DNA from 3 places in the Streptomyces sp. NPDC029041 genome. Region 1 is predicted to be linked to each of the others. Evidence: riboswitches for the same ligand, from Rfam matches in the RefSeq annotation. Region 1 holds a riboswitch; each other region holds the start of a gene.

Region 1 (7,718 bases):
TGGGCCACCAGGACGTGCAGGCACTTCACCCGGTCCGGCATGCCGCCCGCGCTCGGGAAGTTCTTCAGCTCCTCGATCTCGTCACGGCGCCGGATGTAGTCCTCGTGCGCGGCCCGGTAGGCCGCCGCCAGCTCCGGGTCCGAGGCCAGCCGCTCGGTCATCTCCTTCATCACGCCGTTGGCCTCCAGCGTGCCGATGGCCGAGTTCGCCTTCGGGCACGTCAGGTAGTACAGCGTGGGGAACGGCGTCCCGTCGGGCAGCCGGGGGGCCGTCTCGACGACGTCGGGCCGGCCGCACGGGCAGCGGTGCGCGATCGCGCGCAGCCCGCGCGGGGGCCGACCGAGCTGCTGCTTGAAGGCCTCGACGTCGGTGTCGGTCGGCTCGGTGCGCGGGGTGGTCGGCGGGGGCGTTTCCATGACTGTCTTCAGGCTGTCTTTCTCTGGGTTCAGGTCACTGGCTGGGGCTGGGTCACCGGTCGGAGGCGTCGGCCTTGTCGACCCCGTCCCAGACGTTCGAGTACCAGGGGCGGTCGGCCGCCCCCAGGTCGGTGCGCGACTGCCGCGCCGCGTGCGGGTCGACGACGATGAAGCCCGTCTCCCCCGGCATGACGTAGTGCAACCGCTGCCGGATCTGCTGCTCGGCGTACGCGTCGTCCTGCCAGCGCGCCTTCAGGTCCCGCAGCCGTTCGACACGCTCGCGGGCCTGCTGCTGTTCGCGCCGGAGGTCGTCGATCTCGGCGCGCTGCGAGACGTACTCCCGCATCGGGTAGGCCAGGGCCACGATCAGCGAGCACATCACCAGGGCGAGCAGCGCGGCCCGGCCGGTCAGCCGCGAGCGGCGGGCCTGGCGCCTGGTCTGGGAACGGTAGACCCGGGCCGCGGTCTGCTCGCCGAGCAACCGGATCCTGGTCGCGGTGGAGAACCGGTCCCGGTCCTTCACGGCCATCTGTCCGCCTCCCGCTCCACCGTCATACGCGCGTACGTCCCCGGACACGGTACGGGACCGAGTACGGGGACGTACGTACGACTGGCTAAGGCTTGACCCGGTGGGTCGGCCGTCAGCCCTTGAAGCGCGGGAAGGCGCTGCGGCCGGCGTACACCGCGGCGTCGTCGAGGATCTCCTCGATGCGCAGCAGCTGGTTGTACTTGGCGACGCGCTCGGAGCGGGCCGGGGCGCCGGTCTTGATCTGGCCGCAGTTGGTGGCGACGGCCAGGTCGGCGATGGTGACGTCCTCGGTCTCGCCGGAGCGGTGGGACATCATGCACTTGAAGCCGTTGCGCTGGGCCAGCTCGACGGCGTCCAGGGTCTCGGTGAGCGAACCGATCTGGTTGACCTTGACCAGCAGGGCGTTGGCCGCGCCCTCCTCGATGCCGCGGGCGAGGCGCTCGGGGTTGGTGACGAACAGGTCGTCGCCGACGAGCTGGACCTTGTCACCGAGCTTGGCGGTGATGGTCTTCCAGCCCTCCCAGTCGTCCTCGAACAGCGGGTCCTCGATGGAGACGAGCGGGTACGCGTCGACGAGCTCCGCGTAGTACTCGGTCATCTCGGCCGCCGAGCGGGTCTTGCCCTCGAAGGTGTAGGAGCCGTCCTTGTAGAACTCGGAGGCGGCGACGTCGAGGGCCAGGGCGATCTGCTCGCCCGGGGTGTAGCCGGCTTCCTTGACGGCCTCGAGGATGAGGTCGAGGGCCTCGCGGTTGGAGCCGAGGTTCGGGGCGAAGCCGCCCTCGTCGCCGAGGCCGGTGGCCAGGCCCTTGCTCTTCAGGACCTTCTTCAGCGTGTGGTAGACCTCGGCGCCCCAGCGCAGGGCCTCGGAGAACGACTCCGCGCCGATCGGGGCGATCATGAACTCCTGGATGTCCACGTTGGAGTCGGCGTGCGAGCCGCCGTTCAGGATGTTCATCATCGGCACCGGCAGCAGGTGCGCGTTGGGGCCGCCCAGGTAGCGGAAGAGGGGGAGGTCGCTGGCCTCGGAGGCGGCGTGGGCGACGGCGAGCGAGACGCCGAGGATGGCGTTGGCGCCGAGGGAGCCCTTGTTGTCGGTGGCGTCCAGGTCGAACATGGCCTGGTCGATCAGGCGCTGCTCGGTGGCGTCATAGCCGACCAGCTCCGGGCCGATCTGCTCGATGACGGCGAGGACGGCCTTCTCCACGCCCTTGCCGAGGTAGCGGTTCGAGTCGCCGTCGCGGAGCTCGATGGCCTCGAAGGCGCCCGTGGAGGCGCCGGACGGGACGGCGGCACGACCGGTGCTGCCGTCGTCGAGGCCGACCTCGACCTCGACCGTGGGGTTGCCTCGGGAGTCCAGGATTTCCCGGGCTACGACGACGTCGATGGACGGCACGAGCATCTCCTTCTTCATGTGACGCGGTACGCGGGTCGCGCGGACCCGGCGAGGTGCGGGCCCGGTGGCTCGCGACATGAGCCTAACCGGCTCGGGGCGATCGGCCACCGGGTCGCCCACCCCATGGACAGAACCGAGCGTAAATTGTTTCCGAACGGAACAAAGACGGTTGCCGAAAAAACCCCGCCCCGGTGCGTACGGGGGATGACGCACCGGGGCGGGGAGCGGGTGGACCCGGGAGGGTCCGGGTGGGCCGCTGCTTACTTCAGGTGCAGCTGCTGGCCCGGGTAGATGAGGTCGGCGTCCTCGACGATGTCCTTGTTCAGCTCGAACAGCTTCTCCCAGCCGCCCTTGACCTTCTTGTCCGCGGCGATCGAGCCGAGGGTGTCACCCTTGACGACCTTGTACTCGCCGTCGCCCTTCTTGACCTTCTTGCCGGTCGGGGTGGTGACGGTCTTCTTGGCCGCCGGGCGCTCGTCCGAGCGGGAGGCCGGCTGCTGCTGGGTCTCGCGGGTCTCGGTGCTCTGCTGCTGCGAGGAGCTGCCGGAGTCGCTCGAGGAGCCGCCCCCGGTGGAGGCACCCGACAGGCCCTTGCCGCAGACCGGCCAGGCGCCCTTGCCCTGGCTCGCCAGGACCTTCTCGGCAATCTCGATCTGCTGGGCCTTGGTGGCCTGGTCGGCGGTGGAGGCGTACTGGGTGCCGCCGTAGCCGGACCAGGTGGAGGCGGAGAACTGCAGACCGCCGTAGTAGCCGTTGCCGGTGTTGATGGACCAGTTGCCGCCGGACTCGCACTGGGCGACCGCGTCCCACTCGGAGGTGGTGGCGGCGGACGCGTTGCCGGCCGCCATCAGCGGGGCGGCGACGGCGGCGCCGGTGACACCGGCGATGGCGATGGCCCGGGTGGCCTTGGACGGACGGCGGTGCGTGCCCTTGCCGGAAAACAGCATGGATGGATCCCCTCACCGACGCCTGCGAGGTGAGCTGTCGGGTTCGGGCCGGTTGAGTTGCCCGGCCACGTCCCTGACGGGACGCGGCTTCACCCCAAGCCCTTCCGGCACAACCGGCCGGTCGGGCACCTACCTTGGGTCCCCCGCTCCTGCCTACGGCGCTTGACGCGACGACTGTTCCCGTGCGGCCGCTGGCAGGATTCGGCGTTGCGGCAGCCGGGGCTCGCGGTGGCGAGCGGTCTCGACCGTAGACACGAGATCCGCGGAATTTCAAAGACGATCAAGGCTTCTGAGATCTATCTCTCACGGGCCCAAAACGGGACATCAGCCGCGAAACATGACGTGAACTCACCCGGTTTCGGGGCGACTTCGGTTGCCGTTTCCGTACTGTCCGAACGGCTACTTCTCGTCCGCTTCGCCCTCGACCGTGAGCGCCTGACCGGGGAGGATGAGGTCCGGGTCGGCTCCGACCTCCTTCTCGTTGCCCTCGTAGAGCGCGTGCCACCCCCCGTCGACACGAAGGGCGTCGGCGATGGACCAGAGGCTGTCGCCGATACCCACGATGTAGGCACCTTCGGACGTATCGCCGGAACTCTCTTCGGCGGGCGCGGAGTGACGCCCCGTGGACTTCTCCGCACCGGCGCCGTCGGGGTCGCCGGTTTCGTCGGCACTGGGGCCGCGATGACGGCCGGAGCCGCTGTCGGCCGGTCGCGAGGAGCCGTCACCCTGCCGGGCGTTGTCGGCCTTGTCGCTCTTGGAGGCGTCCGGGGAGGAGCCGTCGGACCGCCGCTCCCGCGACGAGTCGGGGGATTCGGTCGACTTGTCCGGCTTGACGCTTTCATCCTTCGAGGTGGACGACGCGTCAGGAGAGGGCGAGGAAGTGTCCGAAGGGGACGAGCCGAGCGAGTCGAGCAGGCCGGGCGAGTCCACCTCGCCGGACGAGTCGGACGCGTCGGACGAACCGGAGCCGGACCCCTTGCCCTGCTCGAGGCCGGAGAGCAGTCCACAGGTGCGCCACGCGCCGACTCCCTCGTCGGCGAGGATTCTCTCGGCCACGGCTATCTGCTGGGAGCGGCTGGCCAGGTCGGGGCTCGCGGCGTAGTCCAGACCGCCGTGACTCTCCCAGTCCTCCTGGGACAACTGCAGGCCGCCGTAGTAGCCGTTGCCGCTGTTCTCGCTCCATGCGCCGCCGGTCTCGCAGTCCGCGACCCGGTCCCAGGTCGTGCCGTCGGCAGCACTGGCACCGGAGGCCCCGAGGAGCGGGATCGCGATGGCGGAGCCGGTGACTCCGGCCGCGACGAGGAGAGCCGGAGCCTGGCGGGGGCGACGGTGCCGACCGTTCCCGGAGAGCATACGGAGACCTTTCACGCGACAGCAGTGACCGACGCGGCGTGCATCCCTCCGCGTTGATGGGTGAACGTATCGGCAGACGATCACTTGTCACAAGTTCATGCCGCGCAGATCACGTGAAGATCACAGGCCTGATGTTTCGTCACCTGCCAGTCGGTGCTGCCGGTGCTGCCGGTGCGAACTCCACCGGCAGCGTGCGCAGCCCGCGCATGATGAGGCCGCCGCGCCAGCGCAGCTCGGCCGGATCGGCGGCGAGCCGGAGGTCCGGAAGGCGGGTGAGGAGAGTGGCGAGCGCGGTCTGGCCCTCCAGGCGGGCGAGCGGGGCGCCGAGGCAGTAGTGGATGCCGTGGCCGTATCCGAGGTGCTGGTTGTCGCCGCGTGAGAGATCCAGTACGTCCGGATCGGCGAACCGCTCCGGGTCCCGGTCCGCGGCGGCGAGCACGACGAGGACGGGGTCGCCCGCCTCGATGCGCTGCCCGCCGAGGGTGAGGGACTGCGTGGCGAAACGCCAGGTGGCGAGTTCGACGGGGCCGTCGTAGCGGAGGAGTTCCTCGACGCCGGTCTCCAGCAGGCCGCGCTCCCCGGCGGCGAGGGACGCCTGGAGCCGGGACCGCTGTCCGGGGTGGGTGAGCAGGGCGTAGGTGCCGTTTCCGATCAGGTTGACGGTTGTCTCGAAACCGGCGAACAGCAGGATGAAGGCCATGGCCGCCGCCTCGTTCTCGGTGAGGTGCTCCCCGTGGTCCGAGGCGCGGATCAGACCGGAGATGAGGTCCTCGCCGGGGGCGGGCTCGGCGGGCAGCGCCTCGCGCTTGCGGTGGATGAGGTCGGCCAGGTAGCCGCGCATCTTCTTCACCGACCGCGCCACACCGCCTCTCGGCCCGCCCTGGTGACGGATCATCATGCCCGCCCAGTCACGGAAGTCGTCCTGGTCCTCGGGCGGGACGCCGAGCAGATCGCAGATGGCGTAGATGGGGAGCGGGAAGGCGAACTCGTGGATCAGGTCGGCGGATCCCTCCGCCGCGAAGCCGTCGATCAGCGTGTCGGTGAGCTCCTGCACCCGCGGCGCGAACTCGGCGACCCGGCGGGGTGTGAACGCCTTGGACACCAGCCGCCGCAGCCGGGTGTGGTCCGGCGGGTCGATGTTCAGCAGATGCGTCATCAGCTCGGCCTTGCGCTCGCCGGGGATGCCCGTCTTCCCCTTGGCGTGCGCTGGTTCGTCGTGATGCGCCGGGTTCTTGGAGAGCCGGTTGTCGGCGAGCGTCTGCTTGGCGTCGGCGTACCGCGTGACCAGCCAGGCCTCCACACCGCTCGGCAGTCGCGTCTTGTGGACGGGGCTGTGCTCGCGGAGCCAGGCGTAGGCGGGGTAGGGGTCGCTCGCGAACTCCCAGGTGAAGAGATCGGGAGCGGTCGCGGCAGGGCTGGGCTGGGGCTGGTCGGTCACTCCTCGACCGTATCCGGCTTCCGGCAGCGGCCCGCCACCGTCACGGCGCGGGGCGGGGCCCGCGGTCTGTTGCGCGACCGCCACGGCCGAGCGGCTGCTGCGGCCTGCCCTCATCCACGGGCCCGGCCGAGCGGCTGCCGCGACCTGCCCTCATCCACGGACCCGGCTGAGCGGCTGCCGCAGCCTGTCCTCATCCACAGGCCCGGCCGAGCGGCTGCCGCAACCTGCCCTCATCCACGGGCCCGGCTGAGCGGCTGCCGCAGCCTGCCCTCATCCACGGGCCTGGCTGAGCGGCTGCCGCCGCCTCCGTCCACCCTCACGCCCGGCCGAGCGGCTGCCGCCGCCTCCGTCCACCCTCACGCTCAGCTGAGCGGCTGCCGCCGTCCCGTCCGCCCTCGGCTGCTCGGTTGTGCGGCTTTCGTGCCCTTCCCCGCCCCCGGGTCGCTCAGCCCTCGGCGTCCCTGATCGCATCCCGGTACGCGCGGGCCGCCGCCCTGAGGGCCGCCTCCGGGTCGACGCCCTCCGACTCGGCCCGCACGGCCAGGGCCAGCAGCTCGTAGCCGATGCCCTCGCCGGGCGGGAGCGGTATCTCCAGGTGCGCTGTGCGGACGCGGGAGGCCAGCTTGGCGGCGAGGGCCAGGCCGGGCTGGCCGAGCGGGATGCCCTCGGTGATCGAGGTGCGCTGCTTCTCGACCGCCTTCGTGCGCAGCCAGTGCTCCCTGACCTCCTCGGGCGTGCCGGCCGTCGCGTCGCCGAAGACATGCGGATGGCGGTGGATCAGCTTGGCGACGATGCCGCCGGCCACGTCGTCGATGGAGAAGGGTTCCGACCCGTCCTCCGGCCGCCCCTCCTCGGCGATGCGGGCGTGGAAGACGACCTGGAGAAGGACGTCGCCGAGCTCCTCGCGCAGTTCGTCACGGTCGCCCTCCTCGATCGCCTCGACGAGCTCGTAGGCCTCCTCGATGCCGTACTTCGCCAGGCCCTCGTGGGTCTGCCGCGAGGACCAGGGGCACTCGGCGCGGATGCGGTCCATGACCTGGACGAGGTCGAGGAGGCGGGCGCCGGGGAGGTCGTAGGAGGCGGGCAGCAGCTCCAGCTCGGGCATGGCGGCACGGCCGGAGCCGGCCAGGCGGGCCAGGCCGTCCGTGAGAGCCGGTTCGCCCTCGCCCGTCGCCACCACGACCACCGTGTGTCCGCCGGCGCAGATGTCGAGCAGCTCCTGCGCGGTCGGGGACGCCTCGGCGACGGTGATCCCGGCCTCGCGCAGATACGGCAGCTGCGGATGCGTGCCGTCCGCGCACAGCACCTGGTCGGCCTCGTGCAGGGCCTGCCAGGCCGGCCAGGAGAGCAGGCCGGGGGCGACGCGGTGGCTGGTGGTGAGCAGGACGATGCGGCCGGGGGCGGCGGCCGCATCGGGAGCGGTCCGCTCGGGGCCCGGGGTGGCTTCGGGGCTGTTGGCGTTCACGGTTCGAAGCTATCCCACGCCACCGCCGGCACCCGAAGTCGTCCACAGGTCCCCGGTTCGCGGGTGCCCTGCGGGTGGGCCCAGGGCCCGGAGGGCGGGTGCCGGGTGTCCTCCGGGTGGGCCGTCGTCCTGCTCTACATCCCCTGCTGCTGCGTCTGCGCCGTCGTCACGTCCCGT
Region 2 (7,718 bases), on a different contig from region 1:
TGAAGTCGACGGTGTCCTCGTCGATGGACTCCGTCATCAGGCTCGTGGCCTCGGCCATCCGGCACTCGGTGTACCGCATGGCGGCGGGCGGGTCGTCGTTGCCCAGGGAACCGAAGTTGCCGTGGCCGTCGACCAGGGGGACCCGCATCGAGAAGGGCTGGGCCATGCGCACGAGGGCGTCGTAGATCGACGCGTCGCCGTGCGGGTGCAGCTTGCCCATCACCTCGCCGACGACCCGGGCGCACTTGACGTACCCGCGCTCGGGGCGCAGGCCCATCTCGCTCATCTGGTAGACGATGCGGCGGTGCACCGGCTTGAGGCCGTCGCGTGCGTCCGGCAGGGCGCGGGAGTAGATGACCGAGTACGCGTACTCGAGGAAGGAGCCCTGCATCTCGTCGACGACGTCGATGTCGAGGATCCGCTCCTCGTACGCGTCGTCGGGCGGCGGGGTCTTCGTGCTGCGGCGGGCCATCGCTGCCGGCTCCTCCTGTTACTGGTCGCTCGCCTACAAGGCGTTCGTGCGCTGACGAGACACCGACCGTACTCAGCCCTGCGGGCCTGCGCGCGCTCGCCCTCTCGTCACCGACCGCCCCTGCGGCTCGCTCGTGCTGCTGCGATCCGGATCTGACGCCGACCATTGTGGACCGCCGCACTGACAACCGGGACCCAGGACCCGGTCCGGGCCGCAACCCGCGCTCTCGGGCCCGGGTCGCCGCCGGGAACTTCACCAGGGCTCCGCACGCTTGCATACAGTGGCAGGACCGGCAGAAATCCGCGGTGACAACAACAACCGCTCCGCGAGCGAAGGGACGTACATGCCCATGGGTCACACGGCCACAGCCCAGGCAGGCTCCGGGGGCCTGACAGCGACCGAGCACCGCCTGGCCAACGGTCTGCGCGTGGTGCTCTCCGAGGACCACCTGACCCCGGTCGCGGCGGTGTGCCTCTGGTACGACGTCGGCTCACGTCACGAAGTCAAGGGGCGTACCGGCCTGGCTCACCTTTTCGAGCACCTGATGTTCCAGGGCTCCGCCCAGGTCAAGGGCAATGGTCATTTCGAGCTCGTCCAGGGCGCGGGCGGCTCGCTGAACGGCACGACCAGCTTCGAGCGGACCAACTACTTCGAGACCATGCCCGCCCACGAGCTGGAGCTCGCCCTCTGGCTGGAGGCCGACCGCATGGGCTCGCTGCTGGCCGCGCTCGACGACGAGTCGATGGAGAACCAGCGGGACGTCGTCAAGAACGAGCGCCGCCAGCGCTACGACAACGTCCCCTACGGCACCGCCTTCGAGAAGCTGACCGCCCTCGCCTACCCGGAGGGCCACCCCTACCACCACACCCCGATCGGCTCGATGGCCGACCTGGACGCGGCGACCCTGGAGGACGCGCGGGCGTTCTTCCGCACCTACTACGCGCCGAACAACGCCGTGCTCTCCGTGGTCGGCGACATCGACCCGGAGCAGACCCTGGCCTGGGTCGAGAAGTACTTCGGCTCCATCCCCGGTCACGACGGCAAGCCCGCCCCGCGCGACGGCTCGCTGCCGGAGACCATCGGCGAGCAGCTGCGCGAGGTCGTCGAGGAGGAGGTCCCGGCCCGTGCCCTGATGGCCGCCTACCGGCTGCCGCACGACGGCACGCGCGCGTGCGACGCGGCCGACCTGGCCCTCACCGTCCTCGGCGGCGGCGAGTCGTCCCGGCTGTACAACCGGCTCGTGCGCCGCGACCGTACGGCCGTGGCGGCCGGCTTCGGCCTGCTGCGGCTCGCCGGGGCGCCCTCCCTGGGGTGGCTGGACGTGAAGACGTCCGGTGACGTGGAGGTCCCGGTCATCGAGAGCGCCATCGACGAGGAGCTCGCCCGGTTCGCCGAGGAGGGCCCCACGGCCGAGGAGATGGAGCGCGCCCAGGCCCAGTTGGAGCGTGAGTGGCTGGACCGGCTCGGCACGGTCGCGGGCCGCGCCGACGAACTGTGCCGGTACGCCGTGCTCTTCGGCGACCCGCAGCTCGCCCTGACCGCCGTGCAGCGCGTGCTGGAGATCACGCCGGAGGAGGTCCAGGAGGTCGCCAAGGCCCGCCTGCGGCCCGACAACCGCGCGGTGCTCGTCTACGAGCCGACCGCCCCCGAAGCCCCCGCCGACCAGGACGAGAACGAGGAGGCGGCCCGGTGACCGAGCTCGCCACGATGGACTTCCACCCCCGGCCGCAGGCGGGTGACGCCAAGCCGTGGGCTTTCCCGGCCCCCGAGCGCGGCTCGCTCGACAACGGCCTCACGGTGCTGCGCTGCCACCGCCCCGGCCAGCAGGTCGTCGCCGTGGAGGTGCTGCTCGACGCCCCGCTGGACGCCGAGCCGGCCGGCCTGGACGGTGTGGCCACGATCATGGCGCGGGCCTTCTCCGAGGGCACCGACAAGCACTCCGCCGAGGACTTCGCCGCCGAGCTGGAGCGCGCCGGCGCCACCCTCGACGCGCACGCCGACCACCCCGGCGTCCGGCTCAGCCTGGAGGTTCCGGCCTCCCGGCTCGCCAAGGGGCTGGGCCTGGTCGCCGACGCCCTGAGGGCGCCCGCGTTCGCCGACAGCGAGGTCGAGCGGCTGGTCGCCAACCGTCTCGACGAGATCCCGCACGAGCTGGCCAACCCCTCGCGCCGGGCCGCCAAGGAGCTGTCCCGGCAGCTGTTCCCGGCGGACTCGCGCATGTCGCGGCCCCGGCAGGGCACCGAGGAGACCGTCGCCGCCATCGACTCCGCGGCCGTACGCGCCTTCTACGAGAAGCACGTCCGCCCCGCCACGGCCACCGCCGTGGTCGTCGGGGACCTCACCGGCATCGACCTCGACGCCCTGCTCGGGGACACGCTGGGCGCCTGGACGGGCTCCCCGGCCGAGCCTCGTCCCGTGCCGCCGGTGACCGCCGACGACACCGGCCGGGTCGTCATCGTGGACCGCCCGGGCGCGGTCCAGACGCAGCTGCTGATCGGCCGGATCGGCCCGGACCGGCACGACCGCGTGTGGCCCGCGCAGGTGCTCGGCACGTACTGCCTCGGCGGCACCCTCACCTCCCGCCTGGACCGCGTCCTGCGCGAAGAGAAGGGATACACCTACGGCGTACGGGCGTTCGGCCAGGTCCTCAGGTCCGCCCCCGACGGCACGGGTGCGGCGATGCTCGCCATCAGCGGCTCCGTGGACACGCCCAACACCGGCCCCGCGCTGGAGGACCTCTGGACGGTGCTGCGCACCCTCGCCGCCGAGGGGCTCACCGATGCGGAGCGGGACGTCGCCGTGCAGAACCTGGTCGGTGTCGCGCCGCTGAAGTACGAGACGGCGGCGGCGGTCGCGAGCACGCTGGCCGACCAGGTGGAGCAGCATCTGCCCGACGACTACCAGGCCGCGCTGTACCGGCAGCTCGCCGCGACCGGCACCGTGGAGGCCACCGCGGCGGCCGTCAGCGCCTTCCCGGTGGACCGGCTGGTGACCGTCCTCGTAGGTGACGCGGCGCAGATCAAGGCGCCTGTCGAGGCCCTCGGCATCGGCGAAGTCAGCGTCGTCGCCGCCGAGTAGCGGCACGCGTGCTGAGGGGCCCTGGATGTCTTCGAAGGCACCAGGGCCCCTTTATGCCCGAATTGGGATGGGAGTTGCCTGTCTGCCCTGTGGGATGCGCTACAAAAGTCGGGATCCGTTTGGGAATTGAAAGTGGCGCCGCTTAGCGTCGTCCGGGCTGTTCGTCAGGCAGTGCGCCGCGCCCGCGGCACCGGACAGTCATCGCCGAGTCCCCGTACGGCGCGAGCCAGGGGAGCCGGGGACCCACCGCAGTCCCTGGGGTGAATCGGACGCCCGCGCATGCCGCGAGGGAGTCCGTAGGAGACCTTCCTGCTCCGAACCCGTCAGCTAACCCGGTAGGCGAGAGGGAAGGAAAGGACCAGCCACCACATGGCGTTCACTCGCGCCACCGGGAAGCACCGTCGTCCCAGCAGGATCCAGCGCCGCACCGCCCGCGCGGCGGGTGTCGCGGCCCTCGCCACCACCGGCGTGATCGGCACCGTGGCGGCCCCCGCGGCCTTCGCCGCCGAGCCCAGCGCCGAGCAGACCGGCCTCACCCCGGTCGTCACCATGGGCGACACCGTGGCCCAGCAGATCGACGCCCAGGCCGTCGCGCAGCAGCAGGCCGCCGAGGAGGCCGCCGCCAAGCGGAAGGCCGAGGAGGCCGCCCGCAAGCGGGCCGCCGAGAAGGCCGAGAAGGCCAAGGAAGAGGCCGAGAAGGCCCGCGAGGCCAAGGAGCGCGCCGCCCGCGAGGCCGAGCGCAAGCGCCTCAACGCCTACGTGGCCCCGATCTCCGGCTCGTACGTCTCCACCGGCTACAAGGCCAGCAGCGGCCTGTGGTCCTCCGGCAGCCACACCGGCGTGGACTTCCACGCCGCCACCGGCACCTCCGTCCACGCGGTCGGCATGGGCGAGGTCGTCGAGGCCGGCTGGGGCGGCTCCTACGGCAACAACATCGTGATCAAGATGAACGACGGCACGTACACCCAGTACGGCCACCTGTCCTCCATCGGCGTCTCGGTGGGTCAGAAGGTCACCCCCGGCCAGCAGATCGGCCTGTCCGGCGCGACCGGCAACGTCACCGGCCCGCACCTGCACTTCGAGGCGCGCACGAGCCCCGAGTACGGCTCGGACATCGACCCGGTCGCCTACCTCCGCTCGCACGGCGTCAGCCTCTGACCGGAACCCCTCCGCCCTTCCCGAAGCCCCGGCTCCCCGAGCCGGGGCTTTCGGTGTTTCCGGACGCCCCTCGGGATGCGTCCCGGATGCCCGCTGTCCAAAAAATATCCCTGGATTCCCGCCTGCCGTCGGAAATTCCGGCTCATTGCAATAGAGTCACAGAATCACGCGCCGCTCGCCGGCGTTTCACGGGGATTAAGCGGAGGTCGGTCATGCGTATTCCCGCGCACTCGGTGTGCACCGCCATCCGGGACGACATCGTCGCGGGAGTCCATGCGCGCGGCAGCCGGCTCACCGAGGAACTGCTCGCCCGCCGCTACGGCGTCTCGCGGGTGCCCGTCCGCGAGGCGCTGCGCACGCTGGAGGCCGAGGGCTTCGTGGTGACCCGCCGGCACGCGGGCGCGTGTGTGGCGGAGCCCACCGAGCAGGAGGCCGGTGACCTGCTGGAGATGCGGATGCTCCTGGAGCCGCTCGGTGCGGCCCGCGCCGCCCAGCGCCGCACCGAGGCGCATCTGAAGGTCCTGCGCGGACTGGTCCGGCTCGGCCAGGACCGGGCCCGTCGCGGCAACAGCGACGACCTGCGCTCCCTCGGCGCCTGGTTCCACGAGACGCTCGCCCAGGCCTCCGGCAGCCCCGCCCTGACCTCGATGCTCACCCAGCTCCGCCACAAGATCACATGGATGTACGCCGTGGAGGCGCCGCTCAGCCCGGTGGAGTCCTGGGCGGAGCACGGCGCGATCGTGGACGCGGTGGCGCGGGGGGACGGCGAGCGCGCGCGGGCGGTCACGGCGCTGCACACCGAGCGGGCGACCGGTGCGCACCGCCTGCGGCTCGGCTCGGCCGAGGAACGCGCCGACCGTGTGAGGAACTCGCAACATCCCGTAAACACGGCGAGCCTGCGGCATTAACACGGCAGCCGTATACAAAGAGAGGCGAATTCGCGGGGGCTTATTTCCGCTGCCCGGACCGGGAAATTCCTGTGCCCGGACACGGGAAATCCCGCCCCGAATGAGCCGGGAATGGCGAAGGGCCCGCCCGGTGAATTCGGACGAGCCCTTCGCTGTGCGCCGCATCGGGCGCTCGGTACATCAGACGGTCTCGGGCAGTTCCTCGAGACCCTCGGACACCAGCTTCGCCAGCCGGTCGAGGGCGGCGTCCGCGCCCTCGGCGTCGGAGGCGAGGACGATCTCCTCGCCCCCCTGGGCGCCGAGGCCCAGGACGGCCAGCATCGAGGCCGCGTTGACGGGGTTGCCGTCAGCCTTGGCGATCGTCACCGGGACGCCTGCGGCCGTGGCGGCTCGGACGAAGATGGAGGCGGGGCGGGCGTGGAGGCCCTCGGCCCAGCCGACGTTGACGCGGCGCTCAGCCATGTGTTGCTGCCCTTCGGTGTTCAGGGTTGTCTAGACCAGTTTCCCATATCGTGAAGCCCGCCCGGAGCGGTCCTCTCGTTCCGCTCCGGGGGTGCCGTCGGGTCGCGGCCTCGACCCGACTGACGCCCTCCACAGACTGCCTCGCGCCGTTGTCAGGCGCTAGCCGTACTCTGGGGCCCATGCAGACCTCGCCGGACCGGCACGAGTATCCCGCCCACTGGGAAGCCGACGTGGTGCTGCGCGACGGGGGTACCGCGCGCGTCCGGCCCATCACCGTTGATGACGCCGATCGCCTGGTCAGCTTCTACGAGCAGGTCTCCGACGAGTCGAAGTACTACCGCTTCTTCGCGCCGTACCCTCGCCTGTCCGCCAAGGACGTCCACCGCTTCACGCACCACGACTTTGTGGACCGGGTGGGACTCGCGGCCACAGTGGGCGGCGAGTTCATCGCCACCGTACGCTACGACCGGATCGGCCCGGACGGAACGCCCGCGTCCGCACCCGCCGACGAGGCCGAGGTCGCCTTCCTCGTGCAGGACGCCCACCAGGGCCGCGGGGTCGCCTCCGCCCTGCTCGAACACATCGGTGCCGTCGCCCGCGAGCGCGGCATCCGCCGCTTCGCCGCCGAGGTGCTGCCCGCCAACACCAAGATGATCAAGGTGTTCACGGACGCCGGCTACACCCAGAAACGCAGCTTCGAGGACGGTGTCGTCCGGCTGGAGTTCGACCTCGAACCCACCGACCGCTCCCTGGCCGTGCAGTACGCCCGGGAACACCGCGCCGAGGCGCGGTCCGTGCAGCGGCTGCTCGCCCCCGGCTCGGTCGCCGTCATCGGCGCCGGCCGCACACCCGGCGGCGTGGGCCGCAGTGTCCTCGGTAACATCCGGGACGCCGGGTACACCGGCCGCCTCTACGCCGTGAACAAGGCCCTTCCCGAGCAGCAGAAGGAGCTCGACGGGGTGCCCGCCCACCGCTCGGTGCGCGACATCGACGGCCCCGTGGACCTCGCCGTCGTCGCCGTCCCGGCCGAACACGTCCCCGAGGTCGTCACCGAGTGCGGCGAACACGGCGTGCAGGGGCTGGTCGTGGTCTCCGCCGGGTACGCCGAGAGCGGCCCCGAGGGGCGCGAACGCCAGCGCGCCCTCGTGCGGCACGCGCGCACGTACGGCATGCGGATCATCGGCCCGAACGCCTTCGGCATCATCAACACCTCCCCCCGGGTGCGGCTCAACGCCTCCCTCGCCCCCGAGGTGCCACGCCCGGGACGGATCGGCCTGTTCGCCCAGTCCGGCGCCATCGGCATCGCCCTGCTGTCCCGGCTGCACCGGCGCGGCGGCGGCGTCACGGGTGTGACCGGAGTCTCCACCTTCGTCTCCTCCGGCAACCGCGCCGACGTCTCCGGCAACGATGTCCTGCAGTACTGGTACGAGGATCCCGACACCGACGTCGTCCTCATGTACCTGGAGTCCATCGGCAACCCCCGCAAGTTCACCCGCCTCGCCCGCCGGACCGCCGCCGCCAAGCCCCTGGTCGTCGTCCAGGGCGCGCGGCACGGCGCCGCCCCCCAGGGGCACGCCGTACGGGCCACCCGGCTCCCGCACGCGACCGTGTCGGCCCTGCTGAGGCAGGCCGGCGTCATC
Region 3 (7,718 bases), on a different contig from region 1:
GTAGGGGTCGTCGGGACCTGGGAGGTCCGGGTGGCCGGGGAGGGCGGGCTAGCCGGCCCGGTGCACCACCGCGTCGCACAGCTCCTGGAGCGCCGTCTTCGCGGTGCACTCGGGCAGCGGCGCCAGCGCCGAACGGGCGTCCTGGGCGTAGCGGACGGTGTCCCGCCGGGCCTGCTCCAGGGCCGGGTGGGCGCGCAGCAGGCGCAGGGCCTCGCTGTGCCGGCCGTCGTCGGTGAGGTCGGAGTCGAGCAGCTCGCACAGGGCGATGTCCTCGGCGAGCCCGAGCCGGGCCGCGCGCTCACGCAGCCGGAGCACCGGCAGGGTGGGGATGCCCTCGCGCAGGTCGGTACCGGGAGTCTTGCCGGACTCGTGCGAGTCGGAGGCGATGTCGAGGACGTCGTCCGCGAGCTGGAAGGCGACGCCGAGCCGCTCGCCGTACTGGGTCAGCACGTCCACGACGGTCTCGTCGGCGCCGGACATCATCGCGCCGAACCGGCACGACACCGCGATGAGCGAACCGGTCTTGCCGCCCAGCACGTCCAGGTAGTGCTCGACGGGGTCCCGGCCGTCCTGCGGTCCGGCCGTCTCCAGGATCTGGCCGGTCACCAGGCGCTCGAACGCCTCGGCCTGCACCCGGACGGCCTCCGGGCCGAGGTCGGCCAGGATGTGCGAGGCGCGGGCGAAGAGGAAGTCGCCGGTGAGGACGGCGACGGAGTTGCCCCAGCGGGTGTTCGCACTCGGGACGCCGCGGCGCACGGCGGCCTCGTCCATGACGTCGTCGTGGTAGAGCGTGGCGAGGTGGGTCAGCTCCACGACGACCGCCGACGGGACGATCCCGGGCGCGTGGCGGTCACCGAACCGGGCGGAGAGCATCACGAGCAGCGGGCGGAACCGCTTGCCGCCGGCTCGCACCAGGTGCTGGGCGGCCTCCGTGATGAAGGGCACCTCACTCTTGGTGGCCTCGAGCAAGCCTTCCTCGACAGCCGTCAATCCGGCCTGGACGTCGGCTTCCAGAGCCTGGTCCCGCACGCTCAGCCCGAACGGCCCGACGTCGGTCACGAGGGGTCTCCTGTCTGCTGTGTCTGCCGGTGATTACGCGGATTGTCGATAGGTCGCTGCCCTCACTCGAGTCAGCGTATCCGGTCACGTTTCGATCACCGCCAGCGCCCGTGGTTACAGGCCGGGTGGTATCCGATCACGACCGCTATGTTTTCGATCAACCTATAAGAACAGATATTTATCGACTTACCCGAGGGTAGCGAGTTATGCACGATTTGCCGTGTTGAGTCGTGGAATTCCCCTTGGCGGAAATTGCCCCACGGGCTCGTGATCAGTGAGTTGAATCACTACTTCCCCTTTTCCGCCCCGTGCCCACACCAGCCCCTACCGCCTTCCCGTGAAAGCCAGTTGAGCCTTGGCTCTCGCAAAGGATCAAGTCGCCCAAACGCCCCCGACCAAGGTCAACCGCGCGATATGTGACTGAGGTGCTTGTTCCCGACATGTGCTCTCGCATACGTTCCGGCCCTGTCCGGCGGACGCCTAATCCTGCCGCCGCCCGGACTCCCCACAGGAACCGAACTCACTCACGCGTGGCAGGAGCGGGGGACCCAGGTAAGTCGCCGGTCCGCACAGCGGCACGGCTCGGGGTGAAGCCGCGTACGGCACACGGTGCCGTAGGCGGCCGGGCACCTCCCGGCCCGAACCCGACAGCTCACCTCGCAGGCGCCGGAGAGGAACATCGCCATGGCCGGACGAGGCAAGCACCGTCGCCCCAGAACCAACCCGCTGACCCGAGGCATCGTCGCCGTCGGCACCGGTGGAGCCGCACTGACCCTTCCGCTCCTCGGGGCCACGCACGCGAGCGCCGCCGAGCCCCAGAGCGCCCCCGCCGCGCAGTCCGTGAAGCAGGCGGCCCAGCCCGCCAAGTCCCTCACGTACACCGTGACCAAGGGCGACTCGCTCGCCCGCATCGCGGACCGGTACGACGTCCGGGGCGGCTGGAAGCAGCTCTACAAGGACAACCGCGCCGCCGTCGGCGACAACCCGAAGCTGATCCACCCGGGTCTGAAGCTCAAGGTGAAGACCACCAAGTCGCTCGCCCCGAAGAAGACGGCGACCAAGTCGTCCGCCCCCGCCAAGCCCGCCGGCGGTGTCGCCCAGGCCACGCAGGCATCCGCGAAGACCTACGCGAACAACCTCGACGGGTGGATCCGCGAGGCGCTGGACATCATGGCGCAGAAGGGGATCCCCGGGTCCTACGACGGCATCTACCGCAACATCATGCGCGAGTCGTCCGGCAACCCCCAGGCGATCAACAACTGGGACTCCAACGCCGCCGCGGGCACGCCGTCCAAGGGCCTGCTCCAGACCATCGACCCGACCTTCCAGGCCTACCACGTGGACGGCACGTCGTGGGACCCGTACGACCCGGTCGCCAACATCACGGCGGCCTGCAACTACGCGGCGGCCCGCTACGGCTCGATCGACAACGTCAACGGCCCGTACTGATCCGCCCCGTCCAGCAGTCGCTCGAGGACGACGGCGATGCCGTCGTCCTCGTTCGACAGGGTGACCTCGTCGGCCACGGCCTTCAGCTCGGGGTGGGCGTTGGCCATCGCGACACCGTGACCGGCCCAGTCGAACATCGGGATGTCGTTGGGCATGTCGCCGAAGGCGATGGTGTCCGCCGGCCGCAGCCCCAGATGCTCGGCGGCCAGCGCCAGCCCCGTCGCCTTGGTGATCCCGCACGGCTGGAGCTCGACCGTGCCGGGCCCCGACATCGTCACCGTCGCCAGCGAGCCGACCACCGAGCGGGCCGTCGCCGCCAACTCGTCGTCCGTCAGGTAGGGGTGGCGCAGCAGCACCTTGCTGATGGGCTCGCCCCACAGCTGCTCGCGCCGCTCGACCCGGACCGCGGGCAGCGTCGGGTGCGGCATCAGATACCCCGGCTCGATCAGCGTGAGCCCCTCCACCCCGTCCTGGTCCACGGCCGCGTAGACCTGCCCCACCTCGGCCTCGATCTTGCCCAGGGCGGTCTCCGCCAGCTCCCGGTCCAGGGTGATGGACCACAGCAGCCGGTCCGCGCCGGCGTCGTACACCTGCGCGCCCTGCCCGCACACCGCGAGCCCCGTGCAGCCGAGGTCGTCCAGGAGCGGCCGCACTCTCGGCGCCGGCCGGCCCGTCACCACGAGGTGCTGGGCACCGGCGTCCGCCACCCGCGCGAGCGCGGCGAGAACCCGGTCGGACAGGGTGTCGTCGCCGCGCAGCAGCGTCCCGTCCAGATCGGTGGCGATGAGCGAATATGCGAGGGGTGCGGCCATGATCAGAGAATACGGACAACGCGCCCCTTCGTTTCATCGGACGGTGGGCGCCGATTGCCCGGTTGAAGGCCTCTGCACCGGTTGGCAACAACATGCTCCGCTACCTACCCGTGGGGCCGCATAGAGCGGTACCTTCCAAGTGTCCAGGGGGGACTTGATCGGGGGGTCGGGTTGAGCAGTGGGCGCATTCGCGTGGCTGGGCCCGGGGAGCTCGGCGAAGGGGACAGGGAGCGCTGGCGTGCGCTGCGCGCCGCCTCGGAGGCGCCGCGCAACCCTTTCATGGAACCGGAGTTCACCGAAGCCGTCGGCTTGTTCAGGCCGGGGGCCCGGATCGCGGTGGTGTACGAAGGGCGGGAGCCGTCCGGCTTCCTGCCTTTTGAGCGGGGCCCGTTGGGGCAGGGCCGGGCGATCGGGCTCGGCGTCTCGGACGCGCAGGGCGCGATCCTGCGGCCGGGTCTGGACGTGGAGACGGGTGAACTGCTGAAGGCCTGCTCGGTGTCGAGCTTCGCCTTCGACAATCTGGAGGCCGAGCAGCGGCTGTTCGTCCGGTACGCGGCCGAGGAGCACGCCACCTACGTCATCGACGTGGAAAAGGGTTACGAGACGTACGAGTCGGTGCTGCGCGCGCAGTCGCCGAAGTTCCTGAAGACGACCCTGGCCAAGGAGCGCAGGCTGGGGCGGCAGGCCGGTGAGCTGCGGTTCGTGTTCGACGAGCGTGACCCGGCCGCGCTGCGCACGCTCATGGAGTGGAAGTCCGCGCAGTACCGCAGGACCGGCCGCCGGGACCGGTTCGCCCAGGAGTGGATCACCCGGCTCGTCGGGCAGCTGGCCCGGACCCGGGCGCCGGAGTGCAGCGGCACGCTGTCCGTGCTGTACGCCGGTGAGCGGCCCGTCGCCGCGCACTTCGGGCTGCGTTCGGCCTCGGTGCTGGCCTGCTGGTTCCCGGCCTACGACCCGGAGTTCGCGAAGTTCTCACCGGGTCTGGTGCTGCACCTGCGCATGGCCGAGGCGGCGGCCGCCGCCGGTGTCGCCCTGCTCGACCTGGGGCGGGGCGCGGCCGAGTACAAGGACGCGCTGAAGACGGGCGAACTGCCCGTGTACGAGGGCGCGGTGACCCGTCCGGGGGCGGGCGCGGCACTGCACTGGCTGAGCCGCGAACCGGCACGCCGCGCGCACAGCTTCGTCCGCGGCAGGCCACGGCTCGCGTCGCTGGCCGCGCGGACGCTCAAGGGCGCGGCCCGGCTGCGCCGTACCTGAACACACGAGGGGGGTGGGCGCATGGCCCGTTCGGCGCGTGCGCGGGAGGAGATTCGGCGGTTCCTGGCCATCGGGGCGGTGCAGGTCGCCGAGCTGGACCTCGACGGCGACGAGGCGGTGCTCAGACCCGGCCCGGGGAGTCCGCCCGTGACGCATGGAGAGGTGTTCGTGCTGGTCAGGAGAGGCGGCCGGCCCGTGGGGACGCTGCTCGGGCGGGTGCCGCAGGGGGCGGATCCGACAGCGGTGCTGGCGGAGCGGGCCCGGGCGGAATGCGGCCCCGCCGACCTCGGCGACCCCGGGGAGCCGCCGTTCACGAGCGTGGTCGTCGCGACGCGGGAGCGGGCCGGGCAGCTGGCACGGGCGCTGGACTCGCTGCTGGCGCAGGACCATCCGCGGTGCGAGATCGTCGTCGTCGACAACGCGCCCGTCACGAGCGAGACGCGGGAGCTGGTCGAGCGGAAGTACGCCGAGCGGGTGCGGTACGTCTGTGAGCCCGTTCCGGGGCTCGCAGCCGCCCACAACGCCGGGCTGGACGCCGTGCGCGGCGAGGTGGTCGCCTTCACCGACGACGACGTGGTCGCCGATCCGCGCTGGCTGACCGAGCTGGCCGCGCCCTTCGCCGCCGACCCGGGGCTCGGGTGCTGCACCGGGCTGATCCTGCCCGCGCGGCTGACGACTCCGGCCCAGGTGCTGCTGGAGAGCCACGGCGGCTTCGCGAAAGGCTTCACTCCAAGGACGTACGACCCGGCGCACCCGCCGGTCGACGAGCCGCTGTTCCCGTTCACGGCCGGGCGGTTCGGGTCGGGCGCGAACATGGCGTTCCGCACGGCGGTGCTGCGTTCCGTCGGCGGTTTCGACCCGGCCACCGGGGCGGGGACCGCGGCCCGGGGCGGCGACGACCTCTACGGCTTCGTGCGCGTCCTGGCCCAGGGCCACCGGCTGCGCTACACGCCGTACGCCCTGGTGTGGCACCACCACCGCGAGACCTGGCGGGACCTGGAGACCCAGGCCTACGGCTACGGCGCCGGGCTCACCGCCTATCTCACCGCGGTGCTCGTGAACCGGCCCGCGCTGCTCCCGGCGTTCCTCGCGCGGCTGCCCCGCGGCCTCGCCCACGCCCGCACGCTGACGGCGGTACGCGCGACGGACGGGGCGGACGGCACCGGCACGCCGGGCGACCACGACGCCCGCACACACCCGTGGCCGCGGCGGCTGTCACGGCTGCAGCGCAGGGGGATGCTGTACGGGCCGGTCGGCTATCTGAAAGCACGGCGTGCGCTGCGCGCGACCGCACGCGGGAAGACGGCCCGGGGGGCGATATGAGGGCGGACGGCAGAGGCAGGGCGGAGCGGAGTGCGCGGGAGAGCGAGGGACCGGTGGGTCCGCCGCCGGCCGAAGGCGCTCCCGCCGTCCCCGTCTTCCTGTACCACTCCGTGATGGACGATCCGCCGGACTGGATCGCCGAGTTCACCGTCACCCCCAGGCAGTTCGCCGCGCATCTCGACGCCGTGGTCCGCAGCGGGCGTACGCCCGTCACGATCAGCGCGATCGCCGATCACCTGGCCGGGCGGGCACCGCTGCCGCCCCGGCCGGTGCTGCTCACCTTCGACGACGGATTCGCGGACCTGCCCGGACCCACCGCCGAGGCCCTGGCCGCACGCGCGCTGCCCGCCACCGCCTATCTGACCACCGGCGCCATCGCCCCGGGCGGCCGCAGTCTGCTGCCGCCCGCGCCGATGATGAGCCTGGCCGGCGCGGCGGAGCTGGAACGTTCCGGCATGGAGATCGGCAGCCACACCGTGACGCACGCGCAGCTCGACACCCTGTCCGCCAAGGCCCTGGCGTACGAGCTGCGCACCTCCAAGGCCGTGCTGGAGGACGCCCTCGGGCACGAAATCCGGCACCTCGCCTACCCGCACGGCTACAACAGCCCCCGGGTACGGGCCATGTCGGCCAGGGCGGGCTACGAGACCGCGACGGCCGTGCGGCACGCGCTCAGCTCCGACCGCGACGAGCGGTACCGCATCGCCCGGCTCATCGTCCGGCGCACCCACACCGTCGCCGACGTCGAGGGCTGGCTGGCCGGGGCGGGCGCGCGGGTCGCGCCGTACCGGGACGGGCCGAAGACGATCGCGTGGCGCTGGTACCGGCGGGCCCGTGCGGTGCTGCACGGGCCCGAGTTCGCGGGCTGACCCCCGCGGGGACTACCGCAGCGGCTGGTTGAGGTAGGGGTCGGAGACGGCCTTGCGCAGGCTGTGCCAGGCGGTGTCGTTCGCCACCGCCAGGTCGCAGTGCGGGCCGGGGTCGCGGTAGTTCCACTGGAGGGCGGCCTTGACGCCGTCCAGGCCCTTGAGCACCCCGGGCACCTGCGCGTACCACTCGGCCTGCCGTCGCGGGCGGTTCGCGTCCGCCGCGGTGCCGAACTCGGAGAGCATCAGCGGCTTGTCGTCGGAGAGGTGCGTGCGGATCCAGTCGTGGGTGGCCTTCTGCGTCTGCGCGAAGGTCAGCCAGTCCGCGTCGTGGCAGAGGTAGTAGTTGTACTGGTTGTAGCCGATCCAGTCGACGTAGTCGTCGCCCGGGTACATCTTCTCGATCGTGCCGGCGTGGTCGAGGTACCCGGTGGTGATCCACGTCCACACCACGTTGTCGACGCCCAGGGCGCGGAACCGGTCGTGGATGTGCCGGTAGGCCTTCACGTAGTCGGCGGGCGTGCCGCTCGCCGGGGTGCGGGTGTCCATCTCCAGGTCGAAGGAGAGGAACACCTTCTTGCCGTAGTCCTTGATGCGCCGGGCCTGGACGTCGATCACCCGGTCGTCCAGCTCACCGGCCGCGATCTGCTTCCAGGTCGGCTGCTGCCCCTTGGCGCCGCCCCACCACTTGCTCTCCCAGGAGAGCAGCAGCAGGTGGTCCTCGCCGACGCGCCGCTCCTCCGGCGTGAGCAGCTGTCCCTCCCGCCGGGTGCCCGAGGGCAGGGACATGTCGTGGTACGTGTACACGATGTCCAGCTCCCGGCCCACGCGCCTCTCGTAGGCGCGTACCTTCTCCGGCAGGTCGTCGCGCTCGTGCGGCACGAAGGCCCCGAACCAGGCGCCGCACGGCGGTACCAGAAGAGCCGTCGGGCGGCAGTCCGCCGGGGACCCG

The links. A riboswitch is a leader RNA that binds a small molecule or an ion and turns the genes downstream of it on or off. The one in region 1 is predicted to bind cyclic di-AMP.
Region 2: it holds a riboswitch for cyclic di-AMP, as region 1 does, so the genes downstream of both, AB0F04_RS18200 (M23 family metallopeptidase) here and AB0F04_RS15790 (transglycosylase family protein) in region 1, are expected to answer to the same signal.
Region 3: it holds a riboswitch for cyclic di-AMP, as region 1 does, so the genes downstream of both, AB0F04_RS30535 (transglycosylase SLT domain-containing protein) here and AB0F04_RS15790 (transglycosylase family protein) in region 1, are expected to answer to the same signal.

The regions. Positions count from the first base shown of each region.
Region 1 covers NZ_JBEZWO010000005.1:528,051-535,768, reverse strand. Annotated here, with positions in the region: gene AB0F04_RS15805 (DUF501 domain-containing protein) at 1-416, opposite strand, end outside; gene AB0F04_RS15800 (septum formation initiator family protein) at 469-945, opposite strand; gene eno (phosphopyruvate hydratase) at 1,058-2,338, opposite strand; gene AB0F04_RS15790 (transglycosylase family protein) at 2,599-3,285, opposite strand; cyclic di-AMP (ydaO/yuaA leader) riboswitch at 3,290-3,456, opposite strand; gene AB0F04_RS15785 (transglycosylase family protein) at 3,685-4,638, opposite strand; gene AB0F04_RS15780 (cytochrome P450) at 4,778-6,076, opposite strand; gene AB0F04_RS15775 (nucleoside triphosphate pyrophosphohydrolase) at 6,522-7,541, opposite strand; gene AB0F04_RS15770 (SurA N-terminal domain-containing protein) at 7,676-7,718, opposite strand, start outside.
Region 2 covers NZ_JBEZWO010000006.1:463,584-471,301, reverse strand. Annotated here, with positions in the region: gene AB0F04_RS18215 (DNA topoisomerase IV subunit A) at 1-472, opposite strand, end outside; gene AB0F04_RS18210 (pitrilysin family protein) at 816-2,165, shown strand; gene AB0F04_RS18205 (pitrilysin family protein) at 2,162-3,550, shown strand; cyclic di-AMP (ydaO/yuaA leader) riboswitch at 3,743-3,907, shown strand; gene AB0F04_RS18200 (M23 family metallopeptidase) at 3,920-4,708, shown strand; gene AB0F04_RS18195 (GntR family transcriptional regulator) at 4,921-5,616, shown strand; gene AB0F04_RS18190 (HPr family phosphocarrier protein) at 5,797-6,078, opposite strand; gene AB0F04_RS18185 (GNAT family N-acetyltransferase) at 6,258-7,718, shown strand, end outside.
Region 3 covers NZ_JBEZWO010000014.1:10,655-18,372, forward strand. Annotated here, with positions in the region: gene AB0F04_RS30530 (polyprenyl synthetase family protein) at 49-1,059, opposite strand; cyclic di-AMP (ydaO/yuaA leader) riboswitch at 1,571-1,740, shown strand; gene AB0F04_RS30535 (transglycosylase SLT domain-containing protein) at 1,744-2,508, shown strand; gene AB0F04_RS30540 (Cof-type HAD-IIB family hydrolase) at 2,472-3,320, opposite strand; gene AB0F04_RS30545 (GNAT family N-acetyltransferase) at 3,513-4,577, shown strand; gene AB0F04_RS30550 (glycosyltransferase) at 4,599-5,900, shown strand; gene AB0F04_RS30555 (polysaccharide deacetylase family protein) at 6,014-6,769, shown strand; gene AB0F04_RS30560 (glycosyl hydrolase) at 6,782-7,718, opposite strand, start outside.